DNA from 2 places in the Bradyrhizobium sp. USDA 4354 genome. Region 1 is predicted to be linked to the other one. Evidence: riboswitches for the same ligand, from Rfam matches in the RefSeq annotation. Region 1 holds a riboswitch; the other holds the start of a gene.
What was found. A riboswitch is a leader RNA that binds a small molecule or an ion and turns the genes downstream of it on or off. The one in region 1 is predicted to bind glycine.
Positions count from the first base shown of each region.

Region 2: another riboswitch for glycine. It lies ahead of ACVIIV_RS20730 (D-amino acid dehydrogenase); the one in region 1 lies ahead of ACVIIV_RS15255 (D-amino acid dehydrogenase).

Region 1 is NZ_JBSSDC010000001.1:3,284,549-3,292,460, forward strand. It holds gene ACVIIV_RS15250 (Lrp/AsnC family transcriptional regulator) at 1-325, opposite strand, end outside; gene ACVIIV_RS15255 (D-amino acid dehydrogenase) at 1,035-2,282, opposite strand; glycine riboswitch at 2,344-2,431, opposite strand; glycine riboswitch at 2,435-2,534, opposite strand; gene ACVIIV_RS15260 (D-aminoacyl-tRNA deacylase) at 3,294-4,232, shown strand; gene ACVIIV_RS15265 (M24 family metallopeptidase) at 4,318-5,541, shown strand; gene ACVIIV_RS15270 (M20 aminoacylase family protein) at 5,922-7,091, shown strand; gene ACVIIV_RS15275 (IS4/Tn5 family transposase DNA-binding protein) at 7,240-7,842, shown strand; gene ACVIIV_RS15280 (hypothetical protein) at 7,778-7,912, shown strand, end outside.
Region 2 is NZ_JBSSDC010000001.1:4,534,768-4,542,679, forward strand. It holds gene ACVIIV_RS20710 (M81 family metallopeptidase) at 1-1,006, opposite strand, end outside; gene ACVIIV_RS20715 (ABC transporter ATP-binding protein) at 1,218-2,867, opposite strand; gene ACVIIV_RS20720 (ABC transporter permease) at 3,024-3,911, opposite strand; gene ACVIIV_RS20725 (ABC transporter permease) at 3,931-4,872, opposite strand; gene ACVIIV_RS20730 (D-amino acid dehydrogenase) at 5,051-6,352, opposite strand; glycine riboswitch at 6,418-6,523, opposite strand; glycine riboswitch at 6,527-6,631, opposite strand; gene ACVIIV_RS20735 (M20/M25/M40 family metallo-hydrolase) at 6,879-7,912, opposite strand, start outside.

The sequences.
Region 1 (7,912 bases):
ATAGGACAAAGTCAGCATCGCCTGTAACGTAAAACCCATTGACGACTTCAACGGATGATTTGATCGCCTTTTTGAATCTGTCGATTATGTCCGAGCGCTCCCGCTCCAATGTCACCAGCACAAGCATCTGAATAGGCCTTCCGACCGCCTTGGCCGAAACGATCGAAACGTCCGACTCGATAATGCCGTCCGAGCGAAGCCTCTTTAGCCTGCGTTGACAGGCGGTAGCGGAAAGCCCGGCCAGTTCGCCAATCGTCTCGGATGTGAGACGGTTATTCTTTTGCACGATCTCCAGGATGTGAGCGTCGATTCGGTCGTACCTCATAACAGGCTCCAGGCTAAAGAGGAAATTCTGCAAGAGTTTGCGTACTTTCGCAGAAAAACATCTCAGATCAGGCAAATCTCGTCGAAAAACACCTTTTGTGACATCAGTATCGTCGATTCAGCGGCAATTACAAGAAATATACTGCATGGCTTGCAAAATGCCCTTCGAAACGCCCTTCGTCCCGTGGCACAGGCGTTACGAAGGTGAGCGTCAGCTGGGCGAACAGCAATTGGCGTCGCTCCGCAGCGGTTGCGAGTCGACAAGATGTTGAGCTTGGCGATGCATCTCTGTGTCTGAGACGAAGAGTCGTTCGATCGGGTGGTTTTACGCTCGGGTGAGCGGCGCGGAACGGCTTTGGTGGGCCTGATTCGGGGCCGCCGCAAAGCTGGCGACCTGCCCTTAAATGCGACGGCACTTCACTATGTGTGCGGCGTGCGCCTTGCAAAGAAACGACAACGCTCATGCAGCCCCACTTGGTCGGCGTCAACTCGTTGCAACAACTCAGTCATACCAAGGCTTTCGGAGGCAACGGTGCCAAGTGGTTCACAGGGGCGCTTACCTGAATAATGAATTGCGGGAAGCAAGTCGCCCGACCGTGAGGCTCGCATCACCCTTCGAGAGCGACTTCAAAATCCGCTTCGGTACTGTCAATCGACATGCTCCCGCCGCGATATCGGCGGGAGCATGGACCAGGACCCATTCAACAGGATCAGGACACGGATGCGCTCAGCCGAGTGTTGCTGCCGTCTGTCGTAATGACATCAGCGATCATTTCAGCTGTGACAGCGGATAATGTCCAGCCGAGATGACCATGGCCTGTGTTGTAGAAAACATTCGGGCGTTTGCCGCGGCCAACCGTTGGCATCATGCTAGGTGTCATAGGACGCAAGCCCGCCCATGGCACCACCTGCGCGGTCGACACATCCGGAAACGATCGCTCTACCCAGCGCACCAAGGGCTTAATTCGGTCCCAGCGGATGTCGCGGTTTTCGCCATTAAACTCGGCGGTCCCCGCGACCCGGAAGCGATCTTCTCCTAACCGGCTGGTCACGATCTTGGTGGCCTCGTCCAGCAGGCTGACACGAGGCGCAGCCTTTTGGCTCGTTTCGTCTCCCAGCTCTACCGTGATGGAGTAGCCCTTGACGGGATAAATGTTGATGTTGTCCCCCAGCATTGAAGCAATGCGGCGGCTGCCGACCCCCGCGCAAACCACTGCGCGTTCGGCATTGAGTTCTTCCTTCAGCGAACCTCGTTTCCAGTGTACGACCACACCGTCTCGGTCGGACCGCATGCCGCAGATCTCTGCATCAAAGACGAAGCGTACGCCCCCTCGCTCGCAAGCCGCAGCGAGGCCGCGCGTGAACTTGTGAATGTCGCCGGTTGAGTCAGACGGGGTAAAGAAGCCACCATAATACTGATCGCGCAGAGCTGGCTCTATTGTAAGCATCTCAGAAGGCGTCACAGGACGGCGATCCAATCCGCCCTTGAGCAGCAACTGATTCACGCGAGAGGCCGCATCGAAATCGGGTTTGCTCGAATAAACGTGCAAGATTCCTCGCCGTTCCAAGTCGAAATCGATGCTCTCCCGATCGGCTAGCTCAAAAAGATGCTTGCGAGCGGCTATCGCTAGCTTCGTCGTTTCGATCGTGTTGTGGCGGTAGTTTCGAATCTGGCTTACGAACTCTGCCAGCCAAGTATATTTGTGAAAACTGGGGCTTGGGTTCAGCAACAATGGTGCGTCTTTGCGCAGCATCCACCTCAAGCCTTTTACGATCGTTGCGACATTATTCCAAACCTCGGCATTACTTGCCGATAATTGGCCGCCGTTCGCAAACGAAGTGTCCATCGCCGGATAGCGCTGGCGATCAAAGACTGTAACCGAATAGCCGCGGCGGGCCAGGGCATAGGCAGTTGTAACTCCGGTGACGCCGGACCCGATTATGATGATCGTGCTCATCGTATGCTCCAGGACAAGATTGAACGAACGGTGAATGGCGTCGCCATGTCTCCGTCCCCAAATCTGTCCGTGCACCTGAGAGCTTTGTCCGCAATCCTCGTGGATCACGGTCCCCTTCGGTGGGTGCTGACCGGCACCTCTCTCCAGATCGTCCTCGGTGTGCGGTCCTGGGCCTGAGAGTTTCCTTGGGGAGTTGCTCCGTCGGCGGTGATACGCCTTTGCAGGCTTATCGCGCTCTCCCGCACACCATCATCAGACACGATAACACTCTCAGACGTACTCACTACCTGTCAAGCCGTGATGAATCGTCGGATCCCAAAATCGGCGGCGTAAGCGACAACTCGATGTTTGCCTAGCCTCCCCACCCAAATTAGCAGGTGGTTTGTTGCCTAGTACTATGCTGATCTCGCCTTTTGATAATTGCATCCGCTGGATGTTCCAGTGGTTTCCAGCGAGCTATCGGCGGCTACCGCAGAAATACTGCGTGATTCTCAAAAGAACGCGCAATGTTTGCGTGGCGACGCTCTAATAAGTCTGCGGTGGTGTAGGACCCTACAAAGCTGTGCCTGGCATGCATCTCTTTCAAAGTCGAGCCGAAATGGAGGCCTGCACGCCTGAGTCGGTCGCTCCGCTCGATGAGGGGCTCTTCGCGGCTCTCGCGTCGACGTCTCTGGCATATGACGGCAGGATTCGCTCTTGCTCGACACGCAACCGGGTGAAGTTCGCTGCTGGTTCGGCGATCCGCTGCCTCGATTTCCAATTCGCGCGATTTCCGGTCGCTACTCCGCCAAGCAGGATAGCCGATAATGGGACTCAGTTCGCGAGTGGCGCCATTGTGACGCTATTCGGGCTTGGGTTAATCGCCTCCCACGCGCACGCTCTCGCGCTGCAAGATCGGATTTCCGTTCACAGAGCATGGTGGTTTCCGAGAAAGTCGAAAAGACGACGGCGCCAAGTTCAGGATAGGCGTACTACGCTCTCGATCTGCCTTGGACTTGGCGGAGGATCGCGATGAGAAATGCCGTTTTTGTCTTCTGCGTCGATCGAGAAAAGGACCCGGTCGCGGGGCGCGTTCTGGATGCTCTCAAGGCGGAATGCGCTCTTGTTGCAACGAGTTTCGAAGTCGATGGGCACTCCGTCCTCGAAGTCGCTGGCTTGCATGACGCCAGAATTTCGATCGTGGCCACGAACGAGGTCGTAAGTAACGACTATGCGCGCTACGCGCCAATCTTGAATGAACGCTTCGGTGACGCTGACGTTATTGGCATCGTGAATTGGCACGAGGGCGCCAATGCGCCAAACGCAATCTTCTCGGTTCAAACGACCGGCGATCTGGCCACGGGGACCTTCAGCACGGTCGACCCTCGGATTACGCGGGGGCTTCTTCTGGCCATCGAAGCCGAGCGGGTCACTTCCGGTCTTGACTCCTTTCGTACTTACCTGGAAGCGACTCATTGGTCGGGCGTCAAGGCCGGTGATGCTGGTACCCGTCTCGCTGACCTGCGGCCGTCGGCTGTCGATGTCGAGATCGGAAGCTCGCCCGAAGATTGGGCAAACCCTCTTGCGGCCCGAGTGCTGGCGCGATCGCTGCTGCGAATTTTCGATCGCATTGAGGAACCGGTACACTCCGTGCTCTGCATCGGAGGCGTTCACTTCGAGCCGAGCTTTACGAACCCGGTATTGCAGTCGCGCGATCGACCCCCGATCGCAGCAAGTCACGTCCTACCAAACCATTGGCTCGTGTCGGATGGCTATGACCAGGAAAGGCGTTTGGTCGACCTGAGAGCTTGCGTGGAGTCGATTGTAGGCGGGATTCAAAGCATCGTGTACCACGATAAGCTAAAAGCGCCTTTCAAGGGGGTTGCTCGCCTCCTCGCAGAGGAGCTCGGTGTTCCGATGCTTTCGCATAAAAAAATGCGCGCGGCTCTTCCGAAGGATATTGTCGAATGAGCGCGCGAAGGCGGCCATCTGCTGTCGAACTGGCATCTAAATTGTCGGTCGTCCTGCAATTGACGTGTTTCTCTGGAGAAGAGCGATGAACGGCTTGGGGATGGGCTCGATTAGGACCATTCAGTACGATCCGTTTCCCCGGATCGAATACGAGGGCCGCGTCGAGCGCGCGCGGCGTTTGATGAAAGAGCATGCCATTGACGCGCTTCTGGCGACGTCCGAACACAATTTGCGGTATTTCATTGGTGAGCCTAGCACGACCCCGCAGCAGACGACCCGGCCGCGATTTCTTCTCATTCTTTCGTCAGCTGACCCCGTTGCCGTCGTCCCAGAGGGAATCGACCAGTTTTATAAAGAAACGACCTGGGTAAAAGATTGCCGGAGCTGGCCTAGCCCAAATCCGAAAGATGAGGGTGTGTCCGCCCTTGCACGAGCGGTGCGTGAATTACTGCCGGAGCACGCTAGGATCGGCGTAGAGCTTGGCGCGGAGAGTAGGCTTGGCTTCCCCGCGGGAGATTTCTTGCGTGTAGCCGACGCGATCAAGCCTCGAACGTTCGTCGACGCATCGGATCCGATTTTCACGCCCCTGCGAATGGTCAAGTCTCCGCTAGAGATCGACAGAATTCGAACTGTATGCAGGCTTGTTTCGGAATCATTCGAAAATTTAGCATCAAAACTGCGTCTGGGTATGACGGAACGCGAGGCCTGTCGCCAGTTCGAATTCGAATGTTTCAGTCGCGGTGTCGAGAAGACAAGCAAGATAGTGGGTGTTTCTGGGCGCGGGGGATATACGCGTCCTTACGGTGTTCCGACCGACAAATTTCTGTCGGATGGAGACGTGCTGTTTATTGATGCCGGCTGCCTGTTCGACTTTTATTGGAGCGATTTCGATCGACACTTTGCTTTCGGTGCACCTGATCCGCACACCCGGGATGCCTATCAGGTCGTTTGGGATGCCACAGAAGCGGGAATTGCCGCCGCTAAACCTGGCATTCCAATCTGTGATGTCTGGAGCGCAATGTCAGCCGTACTAAATGGCTCAAACAATCGCGGTAAAGCCACCAACATCGGCCGAATGGGACACTCCATGGGCTTATGGATGCCGGAGTTACCGTCGGTCCAACCGGACGACAAGACAATACTAAAGCCAGGCATGATCATTAATATTGAACCGAGCACCTCCTATCCCTCATATTTCGACGGATCACCCAAGCTGATGCTGCATGAAGAGGTGGTTGTAGTGACCGAAACTGGCTCGCAGTTGCTCACTTCTCGTGCTCCGCGAAAAATGCCGGTGGTGGCCATATAATAAAAAGACGGAACGTTGCAGAAAGGAAAAGCATGCCGAGCTCTCGCCGTAAGCCGGAAGCGGCCATGACGTCTCATTGGCGTTTCATGCCTGTGTCTCAATGGCCGCACGATAGTGTGGGATATCAGCAATCCGGTATAAGAGGCTATGGCAAATTGGAGAGCAGAGTGCAGAGGCCAACACGGTGTGCGCCCAATAGATGCGACGTCCTGCCATGACGTCTCTACATTTTGCTTATAGCGTACTCCATTGCAAAAAAAGTCAGAATGCGAGCGACTGCAGTAAAAATTGCGCGGGGCCGCTTCACGCGTGCGCACCGAGACTCCGCCGCACGCTCGAGCGGTGCTGTATCGTAATTGATTCGGATTTTAAGGTCTGACATGCATAGTGTTGATCAGTTTCGTGATTTGCAGGGAGAGGTAACCGCGTGGCGTCGCTATCTTCACGAAAATCCCGAGCTCGACTTTCAGGTACACAATACGGCGAGGTTCGTCGCCGAGAAGCTCGCCTCGTTCGGTATCAATCACATCGAAACGGGGATAGCTGAAACTGGCATCGTCGCATTGATTCAAGGGAAGGGTGGAGACGGTCCCACCATTGGGTTGAGGGCCGACATGGATGCGCTGCCGATCCTTGAGGCCTCAAACAGGCCGTGGTCCTCGAAAGTGCCGGGCAAAATGCACGCATGCGGGCATGATGGTCATACGGCCATGTTGTTGGGCGCTGCGAAATATCTTGCCAAAACGCGCAATTTCAAAGGCTGCGTCGCGTTGATTTTTCAGCCGGCAGAAGAAGTGGAGCTTCCCTCCGGCGGCCTAAAAATGGTCCAGGAAGGAATCATGGACCGTTTCAGCATCTCCAAAGTCTTTGGGATGCACAACGCTCCGGGCACCGAGATAGGCAAGTTCAGCATTTGCGATGGACCGATCATGGCCTCGCAGGACGATTTCGACATTGTCGTTAAGGGGAGAGGTGGCCATGCGGCCAAGCCACATGAAACTATCGATCCAGTCGTGATTGCGGCACAGATCATCGTCGGCTTGCAAACTCTGGTCTCGCGCAACACGAATCCGATCAACTCGCTCGTCATCTCAGTGACCAAGTTGAATGCCGCCAACGCCTACAACGTCATTGCCGATCACGTCGAAATGGCCGGCACCGTCAGAACTCATGTTCCGGAGCTGCGAGACTTTGCCGAACGCCAGATCATGACGGCAGCCCAGGGCATCGCGCGCGGATTTGGCGCGGATATCGAGTTCAAATACCGTCGATCGGTTCCGGTGACCTTCAACCACACCGAGGAGACCAATCTGGCGATCAGGGCGGCACGCAGTCTAGTCGGGGCCGCTTCTGTGGACGAGAACATCAAACCGCGTATGGGGGCCGAGGACTTTGCCTACATGCTGGAGGCGCGGCCGGGAGCTATGATTTTCATTGGAAACGGGCCGACCGCCGGTGTGCATAACCCGGCATACGATTTCAACGATGAAGCGTTACCTTATGGCATCGGCTATTGGGTTAACTTGGTTGAGGCGTCGTTGGCTATCTAAATCGCTCGGTTTGAACTCAATGCTTGTCGCCAGCTGCACGCCAGGCGAACGTCAGGTTCACGACTGCCAAAAATGCGGTTGCACCGGCTCGATGAACGTATTCGTCCGGTGAAGCTTTCAATTACCCATAACTTTGACCACTCGGACGTTGGAGGGTGAATGTTGGATTGATCGAGAGAGTAGTGGATGCGAGTTTAGGGACGCGCGGCTCGGCGGCAGATTCCGCAAACTGCTCACGCAGATTGGAAGCGCCATGGGACAAAGCATTCCGCTCGTCTGCCAGGATTGGGCGAGTACCAAGGCATCCTACCGCTTCTTCTCTAACGACCGGGTCAGCGAGGCGGACATTCTGGCCGGCCATTTCCAATCGACACGTGATTGTGCCACCGCCACTGAAGGTCTCGTTCTTGTGCTGCACGATACAGCCGAGTTCAGCTATCAACGCGAGAAGTCAGAAGCGATCGGCATCACCAAGAGCATAAACAGTGGACGGGATAAGGCAGGTCGCCTCAGATCGCACACGGTTTGCGGCATCCTGATGCATTCGAGCCTCGCGGTTACAATCGAGGGGGTGCCGCTGGGGTTGGCGGCCGTTAAGTTCTGGACCCGGAAGAAATTCAAGGGGCCGCAGCGCTTAAAAAGAAGATCAATCCGACCCGCATCGAAAAAAGGAAGGCATCCGGTGGTTGGAAAATCTCAAGCAGTCTACGCAACTCTTGGGTCATCCGGGACGATGCATCCATATTGGTGATCGCGAGAATGACATCTACGAGCTTTTCTGCGCAGCACAGGAGATCGGAACTCATTTCCTGATCAGGACT
Region 2 (7,912 bases), 1.3 Mb from region 1:
CGGCACTCGCCTTGTTGCGCACCAGTGCGCGCAGCATGCCCGTCGTGTCGGAATCGCCGCCCGCGCCGGGATTGTCCTGGGTGTCGGCGATGATGATCGGCTTGCTCGCGGCTTTCGAAAGTTCCATGGCATGGCGCACGCCGTCATCGGGCGACCAGATCCTGCCGTCGAAATCGTCCTCGTGGCTTTCAATCAGCTCCACCATCACATCCGCTGCGCGGTCGGCGTCGGCTTGCGTCTTGCCATAGGCGAATACGCTCGGCCCGCAATCGCGGAAGTCGGCGGCCGGGAATCCCGGCGCGAATGACAGCGTCGGCACGGCATCGCTCTCGAGCGCAGCGAGCTTCTCGTAGATGCCCTTGGTCGGCTGATCGTTGGTGCATTGCCAGCTGATCGGGATCAGGAACGGCAATTGCCGGAATGCCTTTGCGAGGCGCTGCTTGGTCTTGAGCAGCAGGGCCAGATGTTGCGCGCAGGCGCGGCCGGTTGCGGCCATGTCGATATGGGGATAGGTGCGGTAGGCGATCAGCGCGTCGGCATGCTCGATCATTTCGGGCGTGACGTTGGCATGCAGGTCGAGGCTCGTGACCAGCGGAACATCCTTGCCGATGACGCGGCGCACGCGCGCCAAAATCTCGCCTTCGCCGTCGTCGAGATGCTCGGTCACCATGGCGCCGTGCAGGTCGAGATAGACCGCATCGATCGGCCCGGCGGCTGCGATGCCGTCAACCATGACCTTCACGATGCGTTCGAAGGCGTCCTTGGTGACATGCGCCGACGGGCTCGCCCCGCAGGCAATGGTTGGGATGAGTTCCCAGCCGTTCGCCTCGGCATTGTCGACGAAACCGGCGAGACCGACATTGATGCGGCGCATCACCTTCAAGACGTCGGCACCTTCAGTCATCGCCGGCCAGCCGCCGCCGTGCTGGAAGTCGGCAAAGGTCGCCTTGGTCGGGGCGAAGGTATTGGTCTCGTGCAGAAAGCCGCCGACGGCGATACGTGTCATTCAGTTCGGGCCCAATTGAAAGTGCGCGACGTTAGCCTTGGCTCTGAGGAGAGAGCAAGGTGAGAGGCCATCGCGCTATGCATAGGGTCAAGACGTTTTGGGAATGTGTGCCGCGCACACCGTCATTGCGAGCGTAGCGAAGCAATCCAGAGTCTTTCCATGGAGGGATTCTGGATTGCTTCGCTACGCTCGCAATGACGAGGGGGAGAGACTACGCGCTCGCCGCCACGCCCTCTGCCACCGGGCGGAAGTTCGCAAAATCCCAGTTGCGTCCGGGCGCCGCATCCAGCAGCGCCTTGGTGTAGGCCTCCTTCGGATGCGTCAGCACTTCCCCGGCAGGGCCTTGTTCGACGACGCGGCCGTGCTGCATCACCACGACCTCGTCGCAGATTTGCGCGGCGACGCGTAAGTCGTGGGTGATGAACAGGATGGCGATGCCGAGCCGCTTCTGGATCTCGTCGAGCAGTTCCAGCACCTGGGCCTGCACCGAGACGTCGAGCGCAGAGACTGCTTCGTCCGCGACCAGGACGTCGGGATCGAGCGCGAGCGCCCGGGCGATGGCGATGCGCTGGCGCTGGCCGCCGGAGAACTGGTGCGGATAGCGCGACACCGCGTCGGCCGGCAGGCCGACGAGCTCGAGCAGCTCGCGCGCCCGCTTCATCGCATCGGCCTGCGAGACGCCATAGTTGATCGGGCCTTCCGCGATGCTGTCGCCAACGGTCACGCGCGGGTTGAGCGAGCGGTAGGGATCCTGGAACACGATCTGGATCTTCTGCCGGTGCGGCTGCAGCAGGCGTCGCGAGATGTCGGCGATCTCGCGGCCGGCGAGGCGCACGCCGCCGGAGGTCGGGTCGATCAGGCGGACGATGCAGCGCGCCACCGTCGACTTGCCCGAGCCGCTTTCGCCGACGATGCCGAGGGTGCGGCCCTTGCGTAGCGTCAGCGTGACCTTGTCGGCGGCGACGACCTCGCGGCCTTTGCCGAAGAACGCGCGCTCCTTGTAGACCTTGCTGAGCTCGTTGGCCTCCAGCACGACAGGCTCGCGGCTCTCCTCGCGCGGTTGTCGCGGCACCAGGCTCGGCACCGAGGCGAGCAGGTTGCGGGTGTATTCCATGGTCGGGTTGCGCAGCACGGTCTCGAGCGGACCGGTCTCGACCAGGCGGCCCTGCCGCATCACTGCGACGCGGTCGGCAATCTCGGCGACCACGCCCATGTCGTGGGTGATGAACAGCACGGCGGTACCGTGATCGCGTTGGAGGTCGCGGATCAACGTGAGGATCTGCTTCTGCGTGGTGACGTCGAGCGCAGTGGTCGGCTCGTCCGCAATGAGCAGTTTCGGCTCCAGCACCAGCGCCATCGCGATCATGATGCGCTGGCGCTGGCCGCCGGAGAGGCGGTGCGGATAGGACGCGAAGATGCGCTCGACCTGGGGCAGGCGCACCTGCTCCATCATGTCGAGAATGCGCTTCCTGCGCGCTTTCGCGTCCAGATCGGTATGGGCGCGCAGCACCTCGTCGATCTGCCGGCCGACCGGGACCACCGGATTGAGCGCGGTCATCGGCTCCTGGAAGATCATCGCCATTTGCGTCGCGCGCAGCTGGCGCAGGCGGCGGTCGGTCGCGGTGAGCAGCTCCTCGCCGACCAGCTTGACGCTGCCGCCGGTGGGAATCAGCGTGCCCTTCGGCAGCAGGCCCATCGTGGTGAGCGAGGTCACCGACTTGCCCGAGCCGCTTTCGCCGACGAGGCACAGCGTCTCGCGCTCGCGCACCTGGATCGAGATGCCGTCGATGATCTTCGGCCCGCCCGGCTTCTTGCCGACGGAGACGACTAGGTTGTTGATGTCGAGGATGGTGTTGGTCATGAGGTCACTCCGTCGTCATTGCGAGGAGCCCGCGACAAAATTGCAAAGCAATTTTGCGCTGGCGACGAAGCAATCCAGAATCTTTCCGCAGAGGCAGACTGGATTGCTTCGCTTCGCTCGCAATGACGGAACAAAGGGATAAGCCGGCGAAACAAATCACTTCCCCTCCCGCTGCTTCATGCGCGGATCGAGGGCGTCGCGGGCGGCATCGCCGATCAGGTTGATGCTGAGGATGGCAATCGAGAGCAAAAGGCCCGGCCAGAAGATCAGCGACGGCTTGATCTGGAAGTACTGACGGCCCTCGGCCATGATGTTGCCCCAGGTCGGCGTCTCCGGCGATATGCCGGCGCCGAGGAAGGAGAGGATCGCCTCGGTCAGGATCGCGGAGGCGCAGATATAGGTGCCCTGGACGATCAGCGGCGCGATCGTGTTCGGCATCAGATGCCGCCACATGATCTTCGGCAAGCTGGAGCCGACCGAGATCGCGGCTTCGACGTAAGGCTCCTCGCGCGCCGACAGCACGACGGAGCGGACCAGGCGCGCCACGCGCGGGATCTCCGGAATGGTGATCGCGATCAGCACGGTCCAGAGGCTGGCGCCGGACAGCGACACGACGGCGATCGCGAGCAGGATGCTCGGCATCGCCATCAGGCCGTCCATGACGCGCATCAGGACGGAATCGACCAGCTTGAAGAAGCCGGAGACGAGGCCGATCGCGAGCCCGATGGCGATCGACAGGATCGCCGAGCCGATGCCGATCAGAAGCGAGATGCGGCCGCCATAGATCACGCGCGACAACAGGTCGCGGCCGTAGGCGTCGGTGCCGAGCAGGAATTGTGCGGAGGTGGGCTTGAGCCGCTGCGACGGCGCGAGCTGGATCGGATCATGCGGCGCGATCAGCGGCGCGAGGATCGAGACCAGCACGATCAACGCGAGCAGGACCGTCGCCGTGGCGATGATGGGCGTCGAGGTGAGGAATCCGAAGCGCGGCCGCAGCGGCGACGTGATCGGAATGGACGACTGGGGAAGGGTATCGACCGACATTTGTGTTCTTATCCTTGCCTCAGTACCGGATCCGGGGATCGAGCAGGGTGTAGGCGACGTCGATGAGGAGATTGACGACGACATAGATCAGCGACGTCAGCAGGATCATCGCCTGGATCACCGGGTAGTCGCGCGCCAGCACCGCATCCACGGTGAGGCGGCCGATGCCGGGGATGTTGAACACGCTCTCGGTGACGACGACGCCGGAGATCAGCAGTGCAAAGCCGGTGCCGATCACGGTGATCACGGGTACCGCGGCATTGCGCAGCGCATGGCGCATCATCACCGCAATCTCGTTGATGCCCTTCGCACGCGCCGTTCGCACGTAATCTTCGCCGAGCACGTCGAGCATCGCCGCGCGCGTCATGCGCGCGATCAACGCGATGTAGATGAAGGACAATGCGCAGGTCGGCAGGATCATGCGCTCGAAGAACGGCCCGAAACCGTTAAAGATGCTGCGGAAGCCCTGCACCGGCACCCAGCGCAGGTCGATCGCGAAGATCTGGATCAGGACATAGCCGACCACGAACACCGGCACCGAGAAGCCGAGCACGGACAGGCCCATCACGAAACGATCGATCCAGGTGCCGTGCTTCCAGGCCGCGATCACCCCCAAGGGAACGGCGACGATCACGGCGAGGATGATGGTGCACAGCGCGATCGAGATCGACGGCTCGACGCGCTGGCCGATCATCTTCATCACCGGCAGGTTGGAGATCAGCGAGGTCCCGAGGTCGCCGTGCAGCAGCTTGTTCACCCAGGTGATGAACTGCACGATCAGCGGCTCGTTCAGGCCGAGCGAGGTGCGGATACGCTCGAGCCGTTCCGGCGTCGCGTTGTCGCCGGCGAGAATCGCGGCGGGATCACCGGGCGTCAGCCGCAGCAGCAGGAACACGAACAGCGCGACCACGCCCATCACGGGCACCGCGGCCAGAACGCGGCGAATAAGATAACCCAGCATGCACCTATCTCCGGCTGCGGAACTTGGGGGGCCTCGAGGCGCCCGTGAACTCTGTCGTGTCTATCATGCCTGTCACTTGGACTGGAAAGGCCGCCCGGAGACGCCGCCCTCTCGGGGCAAATTGTGTGCCAAGGGCTGCGCTGTCGCAAGAGGCCGGCATGTCCCCGGCATCGACCACTCAGGATGCATGTCGCAGTTCACGCTCAACCCCAAGTGAAGACGTGGTCGTCGGCGCATTGAGCCCGCGCCAGCCGTCGATGGTCTGGGCAATCATCTGCGCCGTCGCCGCCGACAGGGTCCAGCCGAGATGGCCGTGGCCGGTGTTGAAGAACACGCCCGGTATCCGCCCTGCGCGCACCACCGGCATCATGTTCGGCATCATCGGGCGCAGCCCGGCCCAAGGCACGACGCGCGACGTTTCGACGGCGGGGAAGTTGCTGCGCACCCAGTCGATCAGCGGCTGCACGCGGTCGGCACGGATATCGCGATTGAAATCGTTGAACTCGGCGGTGCCAGCGACGCGAAAGCGATCGGCCCCGAGCCGGCTGGTGACGATCTTGGCGGCCTCGTCGAGCAGGCTCACGGTCGGGGTGGCATTGCGGCTCTCGGCGGTGTCGAGCTGCACGGTGATCGAGTAGCCCTTCACCGGATAGACGTTGACGCGCTCGTCGAGCAGGGCGGCGAAGTGACGGTTAGCAACGCCGGCGCAGACCACGACACCGTCCGCCTTCAGCATGCCGCGCGCGGGGGCGACCGCATCGTCCGCGGCAAGGTCGGCCCAGCCGAGCACGAAGCCGCTGCCGGCACGCGCGATCGAATCGATGCTCGCTTCGTGGATGAAGGTTGCGCCACGCCGCTTACAGGCGTCCGCCAGGCCGCGGGTGAACTTGTGGATATCGCCGGTCGCATCCGATGGCGTGTAGAAGCCGCCATAATAGTCCTTGCGCAGTGTCGGCTCGATCGCGCGGATTTCCTCCGGCGTCACCGGGCGGCGGTCGAGGCCACCTTCCTGCAGCAGCGCGTTGACGCGCAGACCGGATTCAAAGCCGTCCTTGTCACGATAGATGTGGAGGATGCCGCGGCGCTCGAGATCGAAGTCGATGCCCTCGCGCGCCGCGATGTCGAACAGATGTCTGCGCGCTTCGATCGCGAGCCGCGTGGTCTCGATCGTGTTGGCCCGGTAGTTGCCGATGTCGGCGACGAACTCGCTCATCCAGGAGTATTTGTGCCAGTTCGGCCGCGGATTCATCAGCAGCGGCGCGTCGCGCCGGAACATCCAGCGCAGGCCTTTCAGGATCGTCGCGGTGCTGTTCCAGACTTCGGCGTTCGATGCGGAGAGCTGTCCGCCATTGGCGAAGGACGTCTCCATCGCAGCGTAGCGGTGCTTGTCGAGCACCGTCACCTCAAAGCCGCGTTCGAGCAGGGCATAGGCAGTCGTCACGCCGGTGATGCCGGCGCCGATGATGGCGATATGGGTCATGACTAGTTCGGGGCTCCCGCGTTTAGAGTCGGCTGACCGCCGGCCAAGGCCGTTGGCGGCGCCCCATCTGTCACGGGTACCTGAGAGCTTGATCCGCTGCGGATCTCGCAACGGACTATCCCCTTCGGTGGACGTCACGATTGCCTGCAATCGCGCCGCCTCTCTCCAGATCGTCCTGACGATACAGTCCTTTTGCCTGAGAGTTTCCGGGGCGGTTGCTCCGTCGGCGCCGCAACGAAAGCTGAAAGCCTTCGTTGCGATCTCTCCCGCATCGTCGCGTGGACGGCCGAGCAGTACGATACGCCTCATTTTTGGACAAGGCTAAATTTAGACCGCGACTGCCAACGCATTGTGCAGTGCGAAGTTGATTCAATTGCGTGTTGTTTCGGGCCGTCGTCCCGGGGCGATGCGAAGCATCGAACTCTGGTGCGCACTTGCGCACCTGAGGACCTCGAGATTCCCCGGTGCGCAATTGCGCACTCGAGGTCTGGTCCTTCAGGACCATCCCGGAATGACGGCTGCGCCGTCACTCCAGCGTCGCTAGCAATCCCGCCATCAAGCGCCCACGCTCGACCAGGCTGTCGATTTCGATGAACTCCTCCAGCGTGTGGGCATTGCCGCCGCGCACGCCCAAGCCGTCGAGCGTCGGGATCCCCATCGCTCCGGTGAAGTTGCCATCGGAGCCGCCGCCGGAGCTCGCATGGGGTAATTCCGCGCCGAGAGATTTGGCGATGCCGCGCGCCTTTTCGTACAGCGCCATCGTGCCCGCGTTCGGCTCCCATACCGGCCGCGTCACGCCGCGCGTGACCTTGAAGCTGACGTCGTTGTTAGTGGCCGAGAGCGCAAGCATCCGCTCGACGCCGCGGTCGAGATCGGCCTGGCGCTTGGCCATGGAGAGCGCTTCGCCTGTCGCGGTCGTTGCAACGCAATTGACCCATTGGCCGCCATGGACGACGCCGACCGAGAAGGTGCAATCCTCCGTCGTCATCGCGTCGATCGCGAGAATCTGCCGCGCCATTTCGCGGATTGCCGAACGTCCCGCCGACAGCGTCGCGCCGGCGTGGCTTGGCCGGCCCGTCGCCTCGAGATTGAACCGCGCGATGGCGTAGCGTCCGGTGGTGACGCCGTTGTCGGCGCGGCCGGGCTCCGGCACCAGCACGTATTTGTTGCGTGCGGCTTCCGCCTCGATGATGTCGCGCGTCGAGGGCGTGCCGACTTCCTCATCAGGCGTGAACAGCACGGTGATCGGCAGCGGCGTCGTGAACGAGGCGCGCGCCAGCTGCCGGATCGCTTCCAGCGAGAGATAGTTGCCGCCCTTCATGTCGTAGATGCCGGGGCCGTAGCACTTGTTGCCCTCGCGCCGCCATTTCAGCTTCTCGATCGTGCCGACCGGGTGGACGGTATCCATGTGCCCGGCGATCAGGATACCCGGCTCGCCCTGCTTCGGATGGGGAAAGCGCGCGCGGATGACGCCGCCAAAGCCTTGGCGGCCGGCGATGCGCTCGATCGTCGCACCCATGATCGCCATATCCCGCGCTGCGATATCGAGCATCCGGTCCA